3 regions of the Idiomarina sp. D18 genome follow, and region 1 is predicted to be linked to each of the others. Evidence: predicted binding sites of a transcription regulator. Region 1 holds the regulator's gene; each other region holds the start of a gene.
The links. Region 1 encodes sigma-54, which starts transcription at its own class of promoters, with help from an activator protein. Its sites were predicted from a motif close to GTTGGCACGNNNNTNGNNT; they were not measured.

Region 2: the regulator sigma-54 is predicted to act here: its motif matches at 6,189-6,207, upstream of flgA (flagellar basal body P-ring formation chaperone FlgA).
Region 3: the regulator sigma-54 is predicted to act here: its motif matches at 2,268-2,286, upstream of flgF (flagellar basal-body rod protein FlgF).

What each region holds. Positions count from the first base shown of each region.
Region 1 covers NZ_CM173240.1:2,124,066-2,131,652, forward strand. Annotated here, with positions in the region: gene kdsC (3-deoxy-manno-octulosonate-8-phosphatase KdsC) at 1-153, shown strand, start outside; gene lptC (LPS export ABC transporter periplasmic protein LptC) at 150-710, shown strand; gene lptA (lipopolysaccharide transport periplasmic protein LptA) at 682-1,224, shown strand; gene lptB (LPS export ABC transporter ATP-binding protein) at 1,228-1,953, shown strand; gene AC3AP5_RS10270 (RNA polymerase factor sigma-54) at 1,983-3,434, shown strand; gene hpf (ribosome hibernation promoting factor) at 3,463-3,750, shown strand; gene ptsN (PTS IIA-like nitrogen regulatory protein PtsN) at 3,754-4,230, shown strand; gene rapZ (RNase adapter RapZ) at 4,215-5,060, shown strand; gene AC3AP5_RS10290 (HPr family phosphocarrier protein) at 5,057-5,335, shown strand; gene mgtE (magnesium transporter) at 5,338-6,699, shown strand; gene pmbA (metalloprotease PmbA) at 6,721-7,587, opposite strand, start outside.
Region 2 covers NZ_CM173240.1:1,852,331-1,859,917, reverse strand. Annotated here, with positions in the region: gene AC3AP5_RS09035 (sterol desaturase family protein) at 1-768, shown strand, start outside; gene AC3AP5_RS09030 (EAL domain-containing protein) at 985-2,598, shown strand; tRNA gene AC3AP5_RS09025 (tRNA-Arg) at 2,610-2,686, opposite strand; gene AC3AP5_RS09020 (flagella assembly protein FlgT) at 2,742-3,926, opposite strand; gene AC3AP5_RS09015 (LPP20 family lipoprotein) at 3,993-4,460, opposite strand; gene flgN (flagellar export chaperone FlgN) at 4,524-4,928, opposite strand; gene flgM (flagellar biosynthesis anti-sigma factor FlgM) at 4,946-5,281, opposite strand; gene flgA (flagellar basal body P-ring formation chaperone FlgA) at 5,375-6,076, opposite strand; gene AC3AP5_RS08995 (chemotaxis protein) at 6,236-7,183, shown strand; gene AC3AP5_RS08990 (CheR family methyltransferase) at 7,200-7,587, shown strand, end outside.
Region 3 covers NZ_CM173240.1:1,843,433-1,851,019, reverse strand. Annotated here, with positions in the region: gene flgC (flagellar basal body rod protein FlgC) at 1-63, shown strand, start outside; gene AC3AP5_RS08975 (flagellar hook assembly protein FlgD) at 77-760, shown strand; gene flgE (flagellar hook protein FlgE) at 776-2,176, shown strand; gene flgF (flagellar basal-body rod protein FlgF) at 2,328-3,071, shown strand; gene flgG (flagellar basal-body rod protein FlgG) at 3,093-3,881, shown strand; gene flgH (flagellar basal body L-ring protein FlgH) at 3,896-4,570, shown strand; gene AC3AP5_RS08950 (flagellar basal body P-ring protein FlgI) at 4,589-5,689, shown strand; gene flgJ (flagellar assembly peptidoglycan hydrolase FlgJ) at 5,670-6,647, shown strand; gene flgK (flagellar hook-associated protein FlgK) at 6,743-7,587, shown strand, end outside.

The sequences.
Region 1 (7,587 bases):
GGGATTGCGGTGCATGATGCGCACCCCTCGGTGCAGCTTGCCGCGCAATATATTACGCGTTGCCACGGTGGATTTGGCGCTGTGCGTGAAATTTGTGATTTACTCCTGCTGAGCCGCGGTGAACTACCGAGCGCTGAGGGAGTCAGTTTGTGAGTCGCCGCGTCGCACTTTTGTTGCTGGTCTTATTTGGTGCCGTGATTATTCTGCTTTGGCGGCCTTTTCAGCCGTCAGATGGCGACGACGCTAATGTACAAACCCGTAAAATGACACCCGATTTTACGGCTTCGGGTCTTAAAACTCGCTTGTACGAGTCTGGCGGACGCTTAGCGCATCAGGTGACGGCTGAGCATATGTCTCATTATATTCAGATTGGTCTTACTGAGCTGAGCAATCCTGTCTACTCGGTCTATACCGATGAACGTCAGGCAACTTGGCAAGTGAGTGCCGAGCAAGGCACTTTATATGATGACCAAACGCTCATTTTAGAGCGCAACGTTGAAATATTGGCACTGCAACCTGATACTTCTATTAAACGTGTAAACACCGAATACTTAGTCATCGATATACCCGCTGAAACGATGAACACAGATTATCCCGTCACGATTTCGGGACCCCAGATTGCGGTACAAGGTCACGGGCTCAATGCCGACTTGTACGCAGAAACTATGGAGTTAAAACGTCATGTTAAAACGGTTTTTAATCCTCGCTAGTCTTGCAGCAGTGAGTCAATTGGCTGTCGCTCAAGGTGAGTCGGACTTCGAAAAGCCGATTGAAGTAAGTGCAGGACACGAGCACTTTGATATTAAAAACAACCAGTTGTTGCTGACCGATAACGTTATCGTCACACAAGGGTCGTTACGTATTGAAGCCGACCGTTTAGAGGCCTCAGGCGGTGAAGCTAAAGATCAAGCTGACACTTTTGTCGCCCACGGTCGCCCTGCTGTTTATACGCAGCTACTCGAAAACGGCACCGAAATCAGTGCAGAAGCCGACCAAATCACCTACTTTCAGAGTCAAGGGCGTATCGAACTCAAGGGCAACGCACAGATCACGCAAGGCAGTAGTTTATCGCGCGGCGACACTATCGTTTATGACCTGACAAACCAGCACGTTTCAGCGCGCGGTTCAAAAGAGTCGGGCGAACGCGTAACCACCATTTTTAACCCCAACAAGCAGTCTGAGAAAGAGCAGCCTGAAACCGAACAACAGCAAAAAGAGCAATGATAAATGGCGAAATTATCTGTCGAGCACCTCGCTAAATCATATAACCGACGCCAAGTCGTTAAAGATGTCAGCTTGGAAGTAAGTCAAGGGCAAGTGATCGGCTTATTAGGACCTAACGGTGCGGGTAAAACAACCACCTTCTATATGATTGTTGGCTTAGTGAATTCTGATAAAGGCAGTATTAAGCTAGACCAACATGATTTAACGTTGCTTCCTATGCACGAACGCGCTCGACGAGGCATTGGGTATTTACCACAGGAGTCGTCTATTTTTCGCAAAATGACAGTGCGCGATAATTTAATGGCTATCCTCGAAACTCGCAAATCGCTTACAACGATAGAACGAGAAGAAAAGCTCGACGCTTTATTAGAAGAGTTCAATATCGGGCATATTGTTAACAGTTTAGGCATGAGCTTATCGGGGGGTGAACGGCGACGGGTTGAAATTGCTCGAGCGCTTGCCGCTGATCCGACGTTCATATTGCTTGATGAGCCGTTTGCAGGTGTTGACCCCATTTCAGTCTTGGATATCAAAAAAATTATCGAACACCTCAAGCACCGTGGCATAGGCGTGTTGATTACCGACCATAACGTGCGCGAAACGTTGTCAGTATGCGAGCATGCTTATATCGTTAGTCACGGGGAACTGATTGCCAGCGGTGATGCAAATAGCGTATTGTCAAACCAACAGGTTAAAGATGTCTACCTCGGTGAGCAGTTCACCTTGTAACGGAGCACAAGTGAGGCCGGGATAATCAGATGAAACAAAGTTTGCAACTAAAAATGGGTCAACAATTGACGATGACCCCACAATTACAACAAGCCATTCGGTTGTTGCAACTCTCATCGCTCGATCTACAAGCTGAGATTCAAGAAGCCTTAGATAGTAACCCCTTACTTGAGGTAGAGAACGAGGCCGACGACGCGCCTCAAGAGTCTTCTCAACAAGCTAAAAATGACGATAGCCAAAAAGAAACGTCTGATGCGCTGAACGAGCAATCTCTGCCTGACGATTTACCATTAGACAGCACTTGGGACGATACCTATACCTCAACCACGCCCTCCAGCAGCTTAAGCTCTAGCCAGTCATTTGATGGTGAACATGATGTTTACCAAGGCGAAACCAACGACTCCCTGCATGACCATCTGTTATGGCAAATGCAGCTATCTCACTTTACCGACGAGGATGCGGCTATCGCCACCGCGATTATTGAGTCTATCGATGAGCGCGGTTATCTCACGACCGATGTTACAGAGCTCGTTGAGGCCATTGCACTCCCCGAGGTTGACGTCGAAGAAGTCGCTATGGTGCTAAAGCGAATTCAGCGCTTTGACCCGGTCGGCGTTGGGGCGCGCACGATCCAAGAATGTTTGAGTATTCAATTACAACAACTAAATGATGAAACACCCCATAAAAATCTGGCATTGACCCTGATTAACGATTACATGGAACTTATGGGTGCAAGGGATTACAAAGGTCTGCAACGCAAGCTAAGAATAGATGAGGCCGAACTAAAAAGTACATTACGGTTGATTCAAACCTTGAATCCTTATCCCGGAGATGTAATCGACCAAAAGCCAACTGAATACGTTATCCCTGATATCTCCGTGGTTAAAAAGAATGGTCGTTGGGTGGTCGAATTAAATCCAGATAGCGTACCTAAATTAAGAGTGAACGAAGAATATGCAGCACTGAGTCGGCAGGCAAAATCAAGTGCAGACTCTCAGTATATAAAGCAGCACACACAGGAAGCACGCTGGTTTATAAAAAGCTTAGAGAGTCGAAACGACACGCTACTTAAAGTTGCACATTGTATCGTTCAACGCCAACAAGGCTTTTTTGAGCATGGTGAGGAGGCAATGAAGCCGATGGTTCTGAATGATGTCGCAGAAGCCGTAGATATGCACGAAAGTACGATTTCGCGCGTTACAACTCAGAAATACCTTCATTGTCCCCGCGGCATCTTTGAACTCAAGTACTTCTTTTCCAGTCATGTGAGTACCGAAACAGGAGGTGAGTGTTCAAGTACCGCTATAAGAGCGCTAATCAAAAAATTGGTTGCCGCGGAGAACCGCGCAAAACCATTAAGCGACAACAAAATTGCTGAACTCATCGCAGATCAGGGAATCCAAGTAGCTAGGAGAACGATCGCGAAATATCGCGAATCGCTCAATATTCCCTCTTCAAGCCAGCGGAAGAGTCTGCTTTAATATTGTTCAACCGTAGAAGGAAGACGTTATGCAAATCAACCTAACAGGTCATCACATTGATATTACCGACGCGTTGCGTGAATACGTGGATACAAAATTTGCCAAACTAGAGCGCCACTTTGACCACATAAACAACGTTCACGTCATCCTAAATGTTGAAAAAACGATTCAAAAAGCGGAAGCTACGCTTCACGTCAATGGCGGAGAGATTTTCGCCGATGCAGAACACGAAGATATGTACGCGGCAATCGATGGGCTTATTAACAAGCTCGATCGCCAAGTGATTAAACACAAAGAAAAGTTGAAAAAACACTAAATCATGCAATTGTCCGATCTTTTGAGCCCCGACTGCACCAAATGTGCAGTCGAGGGTGCAAGCAAAAAGCGTTTGTTAGAAACTATCAGCGCCATCGCAGCTCCTAAACTTGTGGGAATTACTAAACATGACATTTTTGAGAGTCTAATTAATCGCGAACGCCTCGGTAGCACGGGTATAGGGTTAGGGATTGCAATACCTCACGGTCGCTTGGCGAATGCAACCCAGCCAGTAGCAGTGCTTATGACATTGGATCAACCGATTGAATTCGATGCCATTGATAACCAACCCGTTGATATCGTGTTTGCGTTGCTTGTACCAGAATCGGAACATGAAAATCACTTAAATACGCTCGCGACCGTAGCGAAGCGAATGAACAATAAAGAGTGCACACGTTCATTGCGCGATGCACACAGTGATCGCGAACTTTATACGATTTTTGTCAGCGAGGATCAGGCACCTGAATGCAACTTATCATAGTTAGTGGACGCTCCGGCTCGGGAAAAACCATTGCCCTTAGGGTACTCGAAGATTTAGGTTTTTATTGTGTCGACAATTTGCCGATCGCTTTACTGTCCACACTTGTGCATTCCGTCATAGCGCAGTATGACCGCGTCGCGATAAGTATCGATGTACGTAATCTGCCCGAAGACTCTCAAGAGCTGCTCGAATCCATTGATTTTTTACCGGCGGAAGTCGATATTGAAGTATTATTCATTGACGCCGATGATCAAACCCTACTGCAGCGTTTTGGAGAAACTCGTCGACTCCATCCTCTGTCGCAAAAGCAACTCCCCTTGCTTGAGGCTCTTCAGCTTGAGAACCGCCTTCTTGACCCAATCGCCGTACGTGCAACTTGGCGTATTGATAGTAGTCACCTTTCGCTCCACCAATTAAGTGAAGAAGTCAGTGCCAGAGTACTTGGCAAAGCATCAAAACAAGTGGTCATTGTGTTTCAGTCATTCGGCTTTAAACATGGTGTGCCAAAAGACGCCGACTTTGTATTTGATGCGCGTATTCTTCCAAACCCACATTGGAACCCAGAGCTCAAATTGCTAACGGGACAGGATGAAGACGTAAAACAATTTTTCCGAAAGGAAAGCTTGGTCACTAAATATTTATTACAAGTTGAAAACTTTTTGGCTACCTGGCTTCCTTATTTTCGACGCAGTAACCGTAGTTATTTAACTATTGCAATGGGCTGTACTGGCGGTCAACATCGCTCGGTCTATCTAGCCGAAACTTTAGCAGAACAGTTCCGATCAGAGGGGACTCATGTTCAAGTTCGTCACCGGGAATTGTCAAAATGACGCAAAAAGTCTGTAAATCCTTGATCATTCGCAATAAACTAGGACTTCACGCACGCGCAGCAACTAAATTGGCGCGTTTGACGCAAACCTTCGCTGCTAAGATTACAATTAGCCAAGACGGTCAAGAGGTCGATGCAGGTAGTGTCATGTGCTTAATGTTACTAGCAAGCCAGCAAGGACGTGAAGTCCAAGTCTGTGCCGATGGTGACGATGCAGAGGCGGCTTTGGTTGCCATCACCACCTTATTTGAAGATAAATTTGAGGAAGCAGAATAATCATGATGGCTGAGTTGTCCGATAAAGAATACGCAATGCAGCGTATTCAAGAGGTAAATACTGCCCTGTCGGACGGTATGTATGTGGCTGCCCGCCGCATGCTGCACAATATGCCAGCCTGCGATATTGCATTATTGCTTGAATCATCGCCGCCGAAAAGTCGAGCTATCGTTTGGAAGCTTGTCGATGCCGATGAACACGGCGATATCCTTGAAGAGCTCTCAGAAGAAGTTCAAAAATCCATTATTCGCCAGATGGCGCCGGAGAAATTGGCGGCTGCCACCGAGGGAATGGATACCGATGACTTGGCTTACGTACTGCGTGGTTTGCCCGACCAAGTTTATCAAGAAGTTCTCAAATCAATGGACGAGCGCGACCGAGAGCGCGCAGAAACGGCATTGTCATACGATGAGGACTCTGCCGGCGGCATCATGAATACGGATACCATCACGGTACGAGCCGATGTCACCGTCGATGTGGTATTACGTTACCTTCGTCTAAAAGGTGAGCTACCAGAAGCCACCGATAAACTTTATGTCGCCGACCGCAACGATAAACTCATCGGTGAAATTGCTTTATCACGTTTAGTGACCGTCGACCCGTCAAAAGTGGTCAGTGATATTATGTCACCGGATATCGTCAGTATTCCTGTCGATATGGATGAGACCGAGGTCGCTAAACTATTTGAACGTCACGACTGGGTTTCAGCGCCCGTTGTCGACGGAGAGCAACAACTTGTTGGTCGAATTACCATCGATGACGTGGTTGATATCATTCGTGAGGATGCCCAACACTCGATGTTGAGTATGGCGGGTTTAGAAGATGACGAGGATACTTTTGCGCCGGTACTTAAAAGTACTCGCCGCCGTACGGTATGGTTGGCTATTAACTTGGTTACGGCGTTACTCGCCGCCATGGTGAGTTCATTATTCGAAGATGTGTTAGCGCAGATGGCAGTGCTCGCCATCCTGAATACCATTGTGCCAAGTATGGGCGGGATCGCGGGTAGTCAAACCCTGACCTTGGTGATTCGAGGTATGGCGCTTGGTCATATCGGTAGTAGCAACTCAAGGTGGTTGATCGGCAAAGAACTCGCCATTGGTGCGCTGAACGGTATTATTTGGTCAATCCTTATTGCCGCTGTTGTGGCGCTCTGGATGCAAAGTTGGTTGGTCGGTGGCATTATCGCCTTCGCGATGATGATGAACCTCTTAGCGGCGGCGCTTGCCGGCGTGACCGTACCCATGATACTGAAGCGTTTTGATATTGACCCGGCACTCGCGGGTGGTGTGATTTTGACCACCGTCACCGATGTAGTCGGTATCTTTGCATTCTTGGGTACTGCGACATTGCTGCTGTCATAAACAGCAATGTCGCCGATTGACTTACTGACCTGCTATCCGCATTTCTTCTAACAACACTGATCCCGTATGCAAGGCATGGCGCTCGTCAACATCGTTACCAATAGCGACGATATTTGCCAGCATGTCTTTTAAGTTACCTGCAATCGTCACTTCCTCAACAGGATACTGAATTTCGCCATTCTCAACCCAGAATCCAGCAGCGCCGCGCGAATAATCACCGTTGACTAAGTTAACGCCTTGCCCCATCAGTTCGGTGACTAATAAGCCTGTGCCCATCTGTTTGCACAGTTCAGCCAAACTCTTATCACCATGGGTTAAGCGCCAGTTATGGATGCCCCCAGCATGACCGGTGGGCTGCATATCCATCTTGCGGGCCGCATAGCTAGTAAGTAGGTAAGTCTGCAACTCACCGGCCGTAACGATATCACGTTCAATCGTAGCTAAACCTTCATGGTCAAACGGACTGCTTGCTAAACCACCCACGATATGAGGACATTCTTTAATGTTTAACCACGACGGCAACACCGGCTGGCCCAATGCATCTAGCAAGAAACTCGATTTCCGGTAAAGGTTGCCGCCACTGATCGCACTCACGAAATGACCGAACAAACTGCCAGCCACGTCAGCGCGGAAAATTATGGGGACTTTGGCGGTATCAATCTTACGGCCCCCTAAACGTGATAACGTCTCCTGAGCGGCTTCCTCAGCAACTTTTTCGGGTGCAGCTAAGTCCTGCGTACGACGAGCGACCGAATAGCTCATATCGCGTTGCATGCGCTCGCCCTCTTTCGCTATCAACACGCAACTTAAATTATGACGTGACTGCAAATAGCCGCCCAAAAAACCGTGGCTATTACCGTACACTCGAAAGCCCGTATGCGAACCATA
Region 2 (7,587 bases), 270 kb from region 1:
TTAAGCATTTTTCTCGGTATACTTGCACTCATGCTTTTATGGGAAGCAAGACAGCCTAAACGTGTAGCGCGAGTGAGTCGCTGGCATCGTTGGCGCAGTCATCTTGCGCTGATCCTCACATCCAGTGTGCTCATGCGCTTAGTTGCTCCAGTTGGCTTAACAGGGATTGCTTTATGGGTCACTGAAAACAACTGGGGCGTGTTTAATCAATTTGAGCGACCATTGTGGCTCGCCATTGCTTTGGGTCTAATTGCACTGGATGTTGTACTGTATTGGCAACATCGAGCGTTCCACCGTATACCATGGCTATGGCGTTTGCATCGGGTACATCACGCAGATCCAGACTTTGACGTGACTACTGGGGTGCGCTTTCACCCGATTGAGATGTTGCTCAGCTTGGCCATTAAAGCCGCCACGATCACCTTACTGGGTATACCGGCGAGTGCTGTACTGATATTCGAAATAACTTTAAACGCTTGCTCGTTGTTTAATCATGGTAATGTGCAGCTACCTCCAAAGCTCGAATCGATTGTACGTAAAATTCTTATTACTCAAGAATTACACCGTATTCATCACAGTAGTCTTAAACGCGAGACGAATAGTAATTATGGCTTCAGTGTAGTCTGGTGGGACTGGCTATTTGGTAGTTACACCGATCGAGCGAGCGCGGGGTCTGATCACGTCGATATTGGCTTACAAGCGTATCGCAACGAAAAACAGAACACACCTTATATCGAGTTAATAAAGCTCCCATTTTACAAAAATTAGCAACGCTTGCGTAAGCTTTCATAAACATGATACTCATAGCAAAACAAGGAAGGTTTAAAACACACGATACTCTAAGTAAAAAAACAACGTATGAGTATGATATTAAGACTAGCGTTGCCTATTACAAACAGTGCTACTATTAATTAAGAAACATTAAGCAAATAGTCGTGAGTCTCTCTTTAATCATGTGTAAAAAATGAGCTAAAGGAATAGTTTATGCACCAAAGGTGTGAGCGTTATGAGATTTTTGATAATAGTCGCATCGCCATCGTCATTGTCGACAGCGACCGTATTGTCACGTTCGCAAACCAAGGTGCTCAAGATCTACTGGCAAATAAAGTCGATATTGGTAGGCAGCTTGGGGTGCACCTCCCAAATGATGATAAACAGTTTTTTTCAAGTTCCTTTCAGCCCAATGAAATAAGCGGACAGCCTATTTATTATTGCGCCATTGCCGTGGTCGATAACGGTGAGCAACACTTCTTGATTTATTTGCACCCGTTTAATATGAAGTTAAGCGGTACTGAGCATTTGCCGTTTTTGGCACAGCATGACCCATTAACCGGATTACCCAACCGTAATCAGTTTATAAAACGTCTTCAGCGGCACTGCTCATCAGACGCCTGTGAAAAAACACTGACCGCGGTTGTATTTATTGATTTAGATGGATTCAAAGCGATCAACGATAGCTTAGGTCATGAAATGGGCGATAAGCTATTGCAAGTCGTGGCAGGGCGGATTCGGAATCAGTTGCGAAACTCCGATACATTAACGCGATTAAGCGGTGATGAATTTCTAATTATTCTTACCGGTTTAGAAGCGCGCCAAGATGCAGCAACCGTGACACAACGGATCCTTGATGACCTGGCCCGGCCGTATAAAATTGACAGTACTGATCTCTACATTACCGCAAGTGCTGGATTGACCTATTGTCAAGATCGCACGGCACGCGCAGAAATCATGATTCAGCAGGCCGACATTGCCATGTTTGAAGCTAAGCGCGCCGGCAGAAACACCTTCCAGTGGTTCGATAGAGCGCTCAATGATGAGGTGAACCGAGCACTATTAATTCGCAACACCGTACAAAAAGGTCTCGATAAACAACAATTTCACTTGGTCTATCAACCTCAAATTTGCCTTGAAGCAGAGACGGTCTGTGGCATCGAGGCACTAGTACGCTGGCGCCATCCCGATATTGACGGCTTATCGCCCGCCGAGTTTATCCCCATCCTCGAGAGTTCTGGCCAAATTATCCCGCTCAGTTATTGGATCATGCGCCAGGCTTTTAGTGATTGGCACAAAATAAAGCCTTACTTAGCTGAAGGAGCGCGTGTATCGGTGAATATCTCAACGGTTCATATTTCACGTTCGGATTTCATCGAACAACTTGAGCGCGTCATGTTGGAGACAAACATCAAACCCAGTGATATTAAGTTAGAAATCACCGAATCAATGATGTTACGAAACGCGCAAACGGCTGTCGCGACGCTCGACAAATTAGCCGATAAAGGAATCGCGATCGCGCTTGATGATTTCGGTACAGGCTTCTCAAACTTGAGATACCTCACGCAAATGCCTATTTCGGACGTGAAGCTCGACCGTAGTTTTATCCGTGATATTGATACCCATAAAGCAAATCAAGCGATAGTGAGAGGTATCACCAGTATGTCTCATGAGCTAGGGCTTAAGATTGTTGCTGAAGGCGTGGAAACAATATCGGAAAAGGCAGAGGTCAAAAAACTTCAGGCAGACATTATGCAAGGTTACCTCGAAGCAACGCCGCTGCGGTTTGAGCCGCTCATTGAGTTTTTAACAAAGCGTCATCAATAATTCAGTAAACCTGGCGTCCCCGGCAGGAGTCGAACCTGCGACCTGCCGCTTAGGAGGCGGCTGCTCTATCCTGCTGAGCTACGGGGACAACCGAGTGAGCTGGCAAAGTATGCCAGACTCAGATTAAGCTTTCCAGCCAACCACTATCTCGAACTCGTGTTTTTCGACACGGCGGGGATCACCCAATCGTTAATCTGCACATTGGTTAATACATCTGTATTGTCGAGAGAGGCGACTGCACTATCAGGCTGCACCTGTTCAACCGTAACGGTAAAACGACTAACCTGCCAGCGCTGACGAAAATGTCCTTGCGCGTCGACATAGTTGCTAGGATGAACCACCTTTAATGTGTCACCGACCTTCACCCCATGCGATGAGCCCAGGTTGACCTGGATCTTTTGCCGATCATGCCAAACAACTCGACCACGGGTGGGTTTACACTGCACTTGCATCTGTATCCCTGTCGCCAGCTCTTCTAAGGATGAGGCAAGTGAGACACCAAAGGGTGCGTTCCAAAACGTATTAGTCGCGACATCAACCTGAGCATTACGCGAGAACGTCCAAGGTTCAGCATCCTCGACGCGTGCGCGAGTAATGAGTTCGCCACTCATTGCGTCGAGCAAATACAGGGTGAGAGAAAAATGCCGTGTTGGTTGCTGATCGAACACGCCCAAGAATGCGTTGTTTTCGGTCACCGAAAGGTCGTCAAAAATACCTAAAATGACAAATTGACTGTCATTGGCGTACCCAATCTGGCGTCCGATACGACCGACTTCATTTAAGTTCAGTCCATCCAGTGCTGCCTGAAGTCCGGCATGACGTTTTAATGTATGAGTGACAAAAAGTTGCTCGCTTTGTCGAGCGATATCCCGTGCAAGATGCTGAGCCGCCACTTCACCCAAGTCCCACACCTGTCCGTACGCAGCATGTTCACGATTCGAAAATTCGAACGGGGCAATAGTGACACCGGCTTTGTAGCGTTGACCAGCACAACTGTCCTGATTAGACCAAATCTCGGTTTGAACGAGCACGAATACGCGACCATCTCGGGTTTCTTCACGCAAGACTTCAACTCGTTCAAGCTCTCCGGAAGCCGCGAGTTCAGTTTCTTGGTTTTGTATGACACCGTTAACAACCAGTTGATTCGAACGAATCGTACTTCCGGTCATCATCAACGCTTGCTGGAGTGCGTTCTCAATCGCCTGATCCCGAGCTGCCTGAGTATCTCCTCCCACAATGCGAGCACTACCTTCCACCTCAATGACACGGGCAAACACAGGGAGTGTCATAATTCCGACGATAATGCCAATAATCAACGTACGCAGCATAGAAAAACCTTTAATCAATGACCCTCAAGGGCTGTGTGATTAAAGTAAGCAAGAATTAGACCAGAATTAGTAGTAGACCACACGTTTAATGGTTTGCTTACGACTCGTACTCTCGTACAACTGATGCACCTTCGCAAAATCAAGACGCAGCTCAGTGGCATAATAATCGCCTACTGTGTAGGTTCGTACGACCTCAGCTCCGCGGATAACACCATCAACCGATGCTTGAAATTGGTCGTTGCCCAGCGACCAGTTTTGCACTGAGGTCTTGCCGGAAATACGTTGACCATAAACTTGCTCGGCGAGCTCGCGATAGGCTTCGAGCTTGGATGCGCGCATTGCGGCGAGGTCTTTATGTTGAGGCGTTTCGCCAGGTTGCGCATCGATGGGGGCAAACCCCGTTGCCGTTAACACAGGAAAAGTATCGGGTGTTTTAGTTTCCCACTCAACGTATTGTTGGTCATGCACTAAACTACAACCGGATAGCGCCACCAACGTAGAAAATACGAACGCAATTGATGCTGACCGCTTCATACAAACCTCGTTAGAACCCATAAAGGATGATTACAAAGGTTAACGGCAACAGCGTAGAATTCTTTAGCGAATACGACCTTTAGAATCGTAAGTGACGGTATCGCCGCGGGCTTGGGAGGCATGACGAATAATCGTTTGCTTAAGCTGCTCGATATTAGAGAGTGTGCGGTTAACAACCTGCTCGTTAACATCGCTTTGCTGTTTTACACGCGCCAGTAAGTCATTAATGGTTCGCATTTGAGCAGCAAGCTCGTCGTCAGATTGAAGTAACGATTTATCAGGATGTTGCGCGATAAATGCGTCGTACTCTTGTAGTTGCTCAACAAGCGTCGATTTGATTTCTGTCAATTCGGCTACGCGCGCATGCTCGCGCTCAACTACGGCGGTCAATTCATGGTGCTGACACTCGCGCAACTGTTCGAGCGTTTGTGTCATTAAATCGAGAACTTCAGTTAATGGGGTAGACATAAATGTATTACTGCGCCCTATGATTGTTTATCAGTATCAATGGAGTCGCCGAATAAGTCACCCTCAAACTGTGCCAGTTTTGACGCTAGGCGCTCAACGTCTACTTTATAGGAGCCGTTTTCGATTGCCGCTTTAATGCGGTCTACTTTCGCTTGATCGATGCCGCTACTGTTCATTGCTTTTTCCTGTAAAGCATTGATGTTTTTCGCTTCCGATGTCAACGACACCGACTCAGCACTTTTTTGCGTTGCGCTGTCGGTCTGACCATTACTGTTGCTAGACACTTGACGTTGTGTCTGTTTGGTGTCAATCGTATTGTTCTTAACACCGTTATTGTTGATATTGATTGCCATGATGAAACCTCATTAACTATACGTTCTCGATTTGCTATCGGCGTCGCGACACATAACTTTAGCTGAAAGTATAAAAAAACTACGTATATTTACCTACAAATTGACGGTAACTTCGTTTAAACCGGTCACTATCGCCTCTAACGACTTGTTTGAACGGACATTTTTCACGGCAACCGACTCACCTTGCAAGCCATCAGCAAGCGCTTCACCCGTCGCGGTAATTTTTAACGCTTTACTCTTAGCCACTATTGTAACCTGTTCTCCCTCGCATACAAGACATGTGTCACGCGCCTCAATGGCCTTACCCGCCGCAACTCGGCGCTTAGTTCGCGAGCCAATCAGCAACTGATTATCTTCAAACAGGTTAGCACGAACTTGACTGACATCGACTTCCACTTGGGTTAAGTCGGAGGCGGCAATTAAGTGCCCCGGTTGCATCGGGGTCGCGGCTGCCCAAACGGTCTTGTAGCGATAAATACGGACGGGCACGTAAGTGCGCCACGCCGGTTGCGACTGGCATTTAATTTCTACCGTGGTATAACGTTCCAAAGAAGAGTTACGCGCGAAGTCAACTTGAGGTTCGTGGGCACACAGTTTGGGCGTCATACGTGGATCAAGTGAATTCGCTACAACTTCAACCCGACCGCTATCGGGTTGGACAATTTGTTGGTTTACAAAATTATCCGCCATGGCTTGTAACTGTTTATAGTTGTAAGTGTCGGAATCCGCCATGGCGACCGATGAGGTCAATATGAGAAAAATCGAACTGATTATCTGCAAGGTTCGTACTATCATACCAACTCCGTTTAAAGTTTTTGGTGACTCAGGCCGACAACAACCGTAATGGGTTGTTTTAGTCGTCAATCGATTGACACAGCCGCCTGAGAAAGACGCTTAACGGTATTGCAAGCAAAGAACATGCCAGCGCATGAAGCGCGGCAAACAGGAGCACACATGGCCAGTATCCTCGACTCGGTGAATCAACGTACACAAATGGTGGGTCAAAACCGCCTTGAACTGCTGCTATTTCGATTAGCAGGAAATCAACGGTTTGGCATCAACGTATTTAAAGTACGCGAAGTGTTACCCTGTCCACGCCTGACATCGATTCCTCGCCGTAATCGACTCGTGCGAGGTGTCGCGCATATTCGGGGACAAGCGATCTCCATCATTGATTTGAGTATGGCGACTGGCGGACCTGCAATTACCGATGTTGAAAATCGCTTTATTATCATTGCCGAGTACAACCGGACCGTACAGGGGTTCCTGGTCGGGGGCGTTGATCGTATTATCAATATCAACTGGGAAAACATCATGCCGCCGCCGAAGGGTACTGGGCGAGATGCTTATTTGACGGCCGTCACCGAGATAGAAGAAAAGCTCGTCGAGATTATTGACGTCGAACGGATTCTAGCCGACATCACGCCAGTCAATACGGATGTTAGTGACGAAGTTAAAAATCAACCGATTAATGTCTCGAAAGACAACCTGACGATTTTGATAACCGATGATTCCGCAGTGGCTCGTGGACAAATAAAGCGAGCGCTCGAATCATTGGAGATTCCACTAGAAGTTAAAAAGAACGGTAAAGAAGCGTTGGATTGGTTGAAAGAAAAAGCGCAAGAGGTGTCGGGTGATGTGCATCCACATGTTCCTGTTATCGTTTCCGATGTCGAAATGCCTGTTATGGATGGCTACACCTTAACTGCAGAAATAAAAGCCGATCCCCAATTGGCTGCGGTTCGTGTTATTCTACACACGTCGCTCAGTGGTGTGTTTAACCAAGCGATGGTTAAAAAAGTCGGTGCCGACGATTTCATCGCTAAATTTCATCCGGATGAACTCGCTTCGGCAGTTAAAAAGTGGCTCAATGAAGAGAATATTGTCGCTGATGTCGATTAATGGATTAATGCAGTAAATGACGAGTAATAAAGAACTCAACACAGCAGAGTATCAAGAGTTTAGACAGTTTTTAGAGCATCAATGCGGGATCGTATTAGGTGACAACAAACTGTATCTAGTTAAAAGCCGGCTATCACCGTTGATGAGCCGCTTCAGTATCGACTCGCTGGCAGAACTCGTCAAACGCTCAATGAAAATCAGCGAGCGTGCTTTACGATCCGCCGTGATTGATGCAATGACCACTAACGAAACGCTCTGGTTTCGAGACAGTTACCCATTTGAAATCCTCGCCAATCGCATTTTCGACGTGTATAAAAATGAAACCAGGCCGTTAAAAATTTGGTCGTCCGCTTGTTCAAGCGGCCAAGAGCCTTATTCTATCGCGATGACATACCTCGAATATA
Region 3 (7,587 bases), 280 kb from region 1:
GTACAAGTTGCGGATACTGCAAAAACCATGACTCAGCGCTTGTTGCGCTTAGGTCAAGGCTAACAGGAGATAACCGATGGACGGTGTAAGCAATAACTCCTATATCGATAGCATGCGCTGGCGACGAGAAGAAGGGGCGGAAGCCGCGGACCCGTCGGAACAGCAAAAGCTCGAGCAGGAGGACTTTTTTAAGCTACTGACCGAACAGCTCAACATGCAAGACCCGACGAAGCCCGTCGACAATGATCAAATGATCTCACAGATGACGAGCTTCTCAATGGCCGAAGGCATTAGTCAGCTTTCCAGTCAGTTTACTCAGTTTACCCAAAACATGAGTTCAAATCAGGCGCTGCAGGCATCGACCATGGTGGGCCGCGATGTGCTGGTGCCATCCAACAAAACCTTTGTTGAGTCGGGCGGAACTGCGACCGGCGCCATTGCGCTTGAGCAATCCGGCTATGGGACGAAGGTCACCATCAAGGATAAAGTGGGTCAGGTGGTTGATGTCATTGACCTCGGCGATATGTCGCAAGGGCTTCATGACTTTAGCTGGGATGGCACTAACTCAGCAGGCGAACCGGTCCCCGAAGGCGTGTATAGCATGACAGCACAAAGCACGATGGGGGGTGAGCGGGTCGAAGTGCCATTACAAATGCGTGCCAAAGTTCAAAGCGTCAGCATGGGCAACGGCGAGGGGGTTGTACTTAACCTCAAAGGCCTAGGCGGCATCAAATTTAATCAAGTTTCAGAGATAAGCTAACAAGCGAGGTGACTTATGTCATTCAATATAGCACTTAGCGGGATTTCATCCGCTCAAAAAGATCTGGATGTCACCGCGAACAACGTGGCGAACGTTCGTACGACTGGCTTTAAAGGTTCGCGCGCAGAGTTCGCCGACGTCTTTGCCAACAATATTTTCAGTGGCTCCGACCAACAGACCGGTAACGGTTCTGCGACCGCCTCTGTTGCGCAACAGTTCAGTCAGGGCACGCTTAACTTTACCCAGAACTCACTGGATATGGCGATAAGCGGTAATGGCTTCTTCGCGACCACATCAGGTATCGCTCAGCAAGACTTTACCTACACTCGTGCCGGCGCATTTAAACTTAACGATGACAGCTACATCGTTAACAACCAAGGCCGGTTTTTGCATGGCTTCCCAGTCGATAGTGCCAGCGGCGCAACTCAATCAACGTCACTTGCCGCATCCGGACCGATCCGTATTCCCGATTCAGCAGGTGCACCGTCAGCGACCGAAAACCAATACCAATCATTTAACCTTGATGCGCGTGCACCAGGTATTGATGTTAGCAATGGGTTTAATCCAGAGGATCCGACGTCGTACACCTCGTCCACCTCAACCACGATTTATGACTCCTTAGGTGAGTCGCATGTGATGACAACCTACTATGTAAAACGTAACGCGGCAGATGTCGGCGGTCAGGAAAACGTGTGGGATGTTTACAATACAGTCGATGGTCAAATGGTCGACACCAATCCATCACAAGGTTATACCGGTGCACCAAGCTATGAGCCTTCACCAGGCGATGGTGTTGATAATACCGTATCGAGCCAGCGTATCGTATTTGACCAAAGCGGTTCACCGGTGGGCGTGCCAAATCCAGGCGGCTATAACCTCGACAGTGATACTTTCCCACCGGCAAGCATCTCGCTAGCCAATGTGTTAAGTAATGGCGCCGATACCTCGCAAAACGTACAGATCTTCTACCGCGATCGTCTCGATCAAGGCGGAGACACAGCGCCCACTCAGTTCGCTTCAGATTTTAGCGTCAACCTACTTGAACAAGATGGTACAACGGTCGGTCGTTTAACCAACATCGACATTGCGGAAGACGGCCTGATTTCAGCGAGCTACTCAAACGGTGACGTCCAATACTTAGGCAAAGTAGCGTTAGTGCGTTTTGCCAACGAACAGGGTTTGACCCAGCTCGGTGATGCGTCTTGGTCAGAAAGTCAGTCGTCAGGTATCGCGACCTCGGGTGAAGCAAACTCAGGCGTATTTGGCACCATCGAAGCTTCGGCACTCGAAAACTCAAACGTTGATTTGACCAAAGAATTGGTTGATCTGATTTCTGCACAGCGTAATTTCCAAGCAAACTCACGTTCGCTTGAAATCAATAACAGCTTGCAACAGAACATCTTACAGATTCGTTAATCAATGACGAAGGCTTGAGAGCATACAGTAAGGCTTGCTTCGGCAAGCCTTTTTTTATGTTGACCACCTATTTTGTAGGGAATGCCTCTGTTTTGGCACGAACTCTGCATAGCTAGTACCCAGATGACAAATTTTTGGCTGGAGGTCAGCGATGGATAAAATGCTGTGGATTGCCATGAGTGGTGCTAACGAGAACATGAAAGCAGTCTCGGTACGCGCCAACAATTTGGCTAACACCAACACCACTGGATTTAAAGCAGATCTAGAGCAAGCTCGCTCAATGCAGGCCTTTGGTGAAGGACTGCCAACGCGGGTCTTTTCGATGACAGAAAGCCCGGGGCAAAATTTTGCCGAAGGCCCGATTCGCACTACGGGACGTAATCTTGACGTGGCTATCAACGGCCAAGGCTGGATAGCGGTACAGGATGCCAATGGTAACGAGCGCTACACCCGCAACGGGAGTTTAGAAATTGACGCTGGCGGAATGTTGCGTACTTCATCAGGTGATCCTGTCATGGGCGACGCCGGTCCAGTTCTCATTCCAATGCCGATTGACTCGCTCACCATTGGTCGCAATGGCAATATCTCGATTCGCCCACAAGGTGCACCGGAAGACGCGAATGAAATTGTTGATCGAATCAAATTGGTTAACCCGCCGCTTAACAATGTTGAAAAGACCACGGATGGATACTTTGCATTAAAAGACGGTCAGCAAGCGCTGGCGGACGCTAACGTCAAACTTGAGGTGGGGGCGTTAGAGGGAAGCAACGTCAATGCAATTGGTGAAATGACGAGCATGATAGCGCTTCAGCGCCAATATGAAATGAACGTCAAAATGATGAAAACCGCTGATGAGAACGCTCAGCGTTCAGCAACATTGATGCGCATGAGCTAACGCGTGTCGAGGAGATAGATTATGAACCCCGCATTATGGATTAGTAAAACCGGACTCGACGCACAACAGCGCGACATTTCGGTGATTTCGAATAACTTAGCAAACGCCAGTACCGTGGGCTTTAAAAAAAGCCGCGCGATTTTCGAAGATCTACTCTATCAAAATATTAATCAACCAGGCGGCCAATCAGCGCAGGACGTAGAACTCCCCAATGGCTTGATGCTCGGTGCTGGTACTAAAGTCGTAGCAACCCAAAAATCGCATACGCAAGGTAATGTCCAGACGACCGATAACTCACTCGACGTGATGATCAATGGCAAGGGGTTCTTCCAAGTATTGATGCCCGATGGAACCTTATCCTACACACGTAATGGTCAGTTCTCAGTAAACGAGGAGGGGACTCTGGTTACCTCGGGCAACGGTTATCCTATTGAACCTCAGATTCAGATCCCAGAAGACGCTATCTCACTAAGTATCTCACAGGAAGGGGAAGTCACCGTACGTCAGCCTGGTAATGCGCAAAACGCTGTTATCGGTCAGTTGAACCTAGCCAGCTTTATTAATCCCGCGGGCCTCGAGCCCATCGGACAAAACCTCTATAAAGAAACCGCAGTCAGCGGCGCACCACAAGAGTCCGTGCCCGGTGTCGATGGTGTCGGTAATGTGCGTCAGGGAATGCTAGAAACATCGAATGTGAACGTCACAGAAGAACTGGTTAATCTTATTGAAGCGCAACGGGGCTACGAGATGAATTCAAAAGTCATTTCATCGGTGGACCAAATGTTGAGCTACATTAATCAGCAGTTATAACGGTGGAGGTGAGTATGCGCCTGATTATCATGGCCGGGGTTTTAGTGACATTGGCTGCTTGCAGTAGCAACCAGCCAGCACCGATGCCGAATGACCCATACTACGCGCCCGTACTGCCCGAGGAACGAGCAGAACCGGTCGTACCGACGGGTTCACTGTATCAAGCGCAGTACTCCGATAATATGTATTCAGACATAAAAGCGCGTCGATTAGGCGACATTATTACGGTTACCCTTCAAGAGCGTACGACGGCGAGTAAATCGGCGAACGCACAGACCACGAAGGAGAGTAATGTTGACCTACCGGTACCTACGATCCTTGGGCAAGCGGCGACCATTAATGGCAACCCCATTTCTGCCAACCTAGGAGGAACGCGCGATTTTACCGGTGATGCAACCGCTGACCAGAGCAATAGACTATCAGGCGAGATTACTGTGACCGTGATTCGAACGCTGGCGAACGGTAACCTAATTGTGCGTGGCGAGAAATGGTTACGCATTAACACCGGTGACGAGTATATCCGGTTGACGGGTATTATTCGCCCACAAGATGTCAGCGCTGATAACACCATTCCGTCTACTCGCGTGGCGAACGCGCGTATCGAATACAGTGGCACTGGTAGTCTGGCTTCGACTCAAGAGCAAGGCTGGCTCACTCGTTTCTTTAACAGCAGTTATTGGCCGTTTTAACGGATAAGGAGACGCGCTGTGAACTTTCTTAAAGTGATGTTACTTGGACTTGCCATCATGGGTCAGTTAGTGCTGCCAGTGCAAGCATCACGCATCAAAGATATTGCCTCTGTCGCAGGCATTCGTTCAAACCAACTTATCGGCTATGGCTTAGTGGTGGGTCTACCCGGTACGGGTGAGCAAACACCTTTTACCGATCAGACGTTCCGAACCATGCTCGGCAACTTTGGTATCAACGTACCCCAAGGTCAGCGTCCAAAAATTAATAACGTGGCGGCGGTAGCTGTGCATGCCGAAATTCCCGCATTTGCCAAACCGGGTCAAAAAATCGACGTCACCGTATCCTCTGTGGGGAGCGCTGACAGCTTAACCGGCGGCACGCTATTGCAAACCTTTTTGAAAGGCGCCAACGGTGAAGTCTATGCTGTTGCGCAGGGTAGCCTCATTGTTGGCGGCTTGGGTGCAGAGGGCAGCGATGGTTCTAAAATTGTAATCAATACGCCTACCGTCGGCCGTATTCCAGGCGGCGCTATTGTCGAGCGTGAGATCCCCACCGCATTTGCGCAAGGCGACTACTTTACCTTTAATCTGCATGACTCCGATTTTACCACGGCCAAACGTGTCGCTAACACGATCAATGGTTTAGTGGGTGAGGGCATGGCGCAAGCCATTGATGCAACGTCGATTCGTGTTAAAGCACCGCGCGATTTAAGTCAACGAGTGAGCTACATGTCAACGCTTGAAAACTTGCAAGTTGAACAAGCGATGGCGGCAGCGAAAATTATAATCAACGCACGCACGGGCACGATCGTAGTGGGTCAAAACGTGGAGTTACGTCCAGCCGCGGTGGCACATGGCAACATGCAAGTGACTATCACCGAGGACATGCAAGTCGACCAGCCCAATCCGTTTGGTCAAGGTGATACAGCGGTCACCCCACAGAGTGTGGTCGATATACAGCAGGAAGATGCGCGGATGTTTGTGTTTAACCCAGGCACCACACTGAACGATTTGGTGCGAGCTGTAAATCAAGTCGGCGCGGCCCCTGGTGATATAATCGCCGTACTGGAAGCCTTAAAGCAAGCAGGAGCTATTTCCGGTGAGCTCATCGTTATTTAATACCGACGCCACTCGCTTGTATGACCTTGCGCCCAAAGCGCAAGGTACTGGAGCCGTGCTCGATAACCACGCGCTCGACAGTCTTCGTGAACAAGCCTTTGGTGACGACAAAGAGCAAGCCCTGCGCGAGGCGGCGAAACAGTTCGAAGCGATTTTCTTAAACATGGTCATGGGAAGCATGCGTAAAGCCAACGATGTGTTTGCGGAAGGCAACATGCTCAATAGCCGCTACACAAAGATGTACCGCGACATGTATGACCAACAACTCACGTCAGAGTTATCAAATCAGGGGTCACTCGGACTCGCGGATCTCATGGTTCAGCAACTGAGCAAGCAAGGTGGATTTGATACGCAGCAACGGGTTGGCGCAAAACTCGATGACCCAAGAGCCGCGGTCGTGAATAATCGCTCCACTCGCTTAAGTGACCAAGGCGGGCGTCCTGTCGGGTTGTTTTACGGAGACACCCGGGTGAATACACTCAATATTGGTGATCAAGCACAACACATTTCCAGCCAAAATGACTTCATCGATGCTTTAAGACCACAAGCCGAAGCGGTTGCCAAAGAAACCGGCTTACCCGCCAAAGCATTGATCGCTCAAGCGGCGTTAGAAACAGGCTGGGGACAGCGCATGGTACCGGGACGGCATGGCGGCTCGAGTAATAATCTGTTTAATATTAAGGCTGATAGTCGTTGGCAAGGCGAACAGTCGCATGTAAACACCTTAGAGTTTGATGGCCACCAAGCCAACAAGCAACGCGCGGCATTTCGTAGTTACCAAAATATTGAGCAAAGTTTACACGATTATGCTAGTTTCATAACAGAACATCCGCGTTATCAACAAGCCGTCGCAGCGGCCGAGGATCCCGCCCAATATATCGAGCAATTACAGAGCGCGGGCTATGCAACGGATCCTAACTACGCCAACAAGGTTAAGTCCATTATGCAACGGTTATAAGCGGCAACTCATTGCCGCTTTACGTAATTTTACACTTAACTTTTTGCTGTTTTTGTCGATAACCGTAATAGACGAAGTATTAGGAGCGACCATTTATGGCGTCATTTGATTTATTGACCAAAGGACAAACCGCGGTTTTAGCGCATCAACGCGCACTCGCGATCACCGGGCAGAACATCAACAACATCAATAACCCGGACTACGTGCGTGAGCGAGCGGAGTATGTCAGTAATCCCTTTGGGGGCTTACGGGGTGTCGAGTCGCGCCGCATGATCGACGAATACATTGTCGGTCAATTGAATCGCTCCCATATGGATGTCGCCTTTCAAAACGGTAAACTCGATCAGGCCGAGCCGCTCGATTCACTGTTAGGAAACACGGAAAGCAGCATCAATAGTGCAGTGACCAGCTTCTTTAACAGTGTGCAAGATGCCAATAACGATCCCAGTTCATTGACCAACCGCCAAGTCGTGATCAGCGAAGCCGATGGTCTAATGACACGCATGAGCGACTTTTCTCGTTACTTAAACGATCAAGAGAACATTGTGAACGAGCGTGTGCGTGACTCTGTTCAGCAGATTAACACCTTGTCGAAGAATATCGCCGAGCTCAATAATGAGCTCAAGTTCGGCTCATCTAACGTCAAAGGCTTTGATGCCAACTCACTGCGAAACCAACGCGATCAACAGCTAGAAGAGCTGTCTAAGTTAGTATCGTTTGACGTGGTCAAAAGCGACTCTGACGCGGTGCAAGTCAACTTAAAGAACGGCGTACCATTGGTCTTAAAAGATGGTCGTTACAACATGATCACGGCGAACAGCCAGCCGGATACCGGTCGCGTTGAAATTCAAATTGAGTCGACGAATAGCTCCGATCCCACCAAGTTTTATCTCAAGCCAGATCAACTAGGTTCTGCGCTTGGTGGTTACATGGATTACCG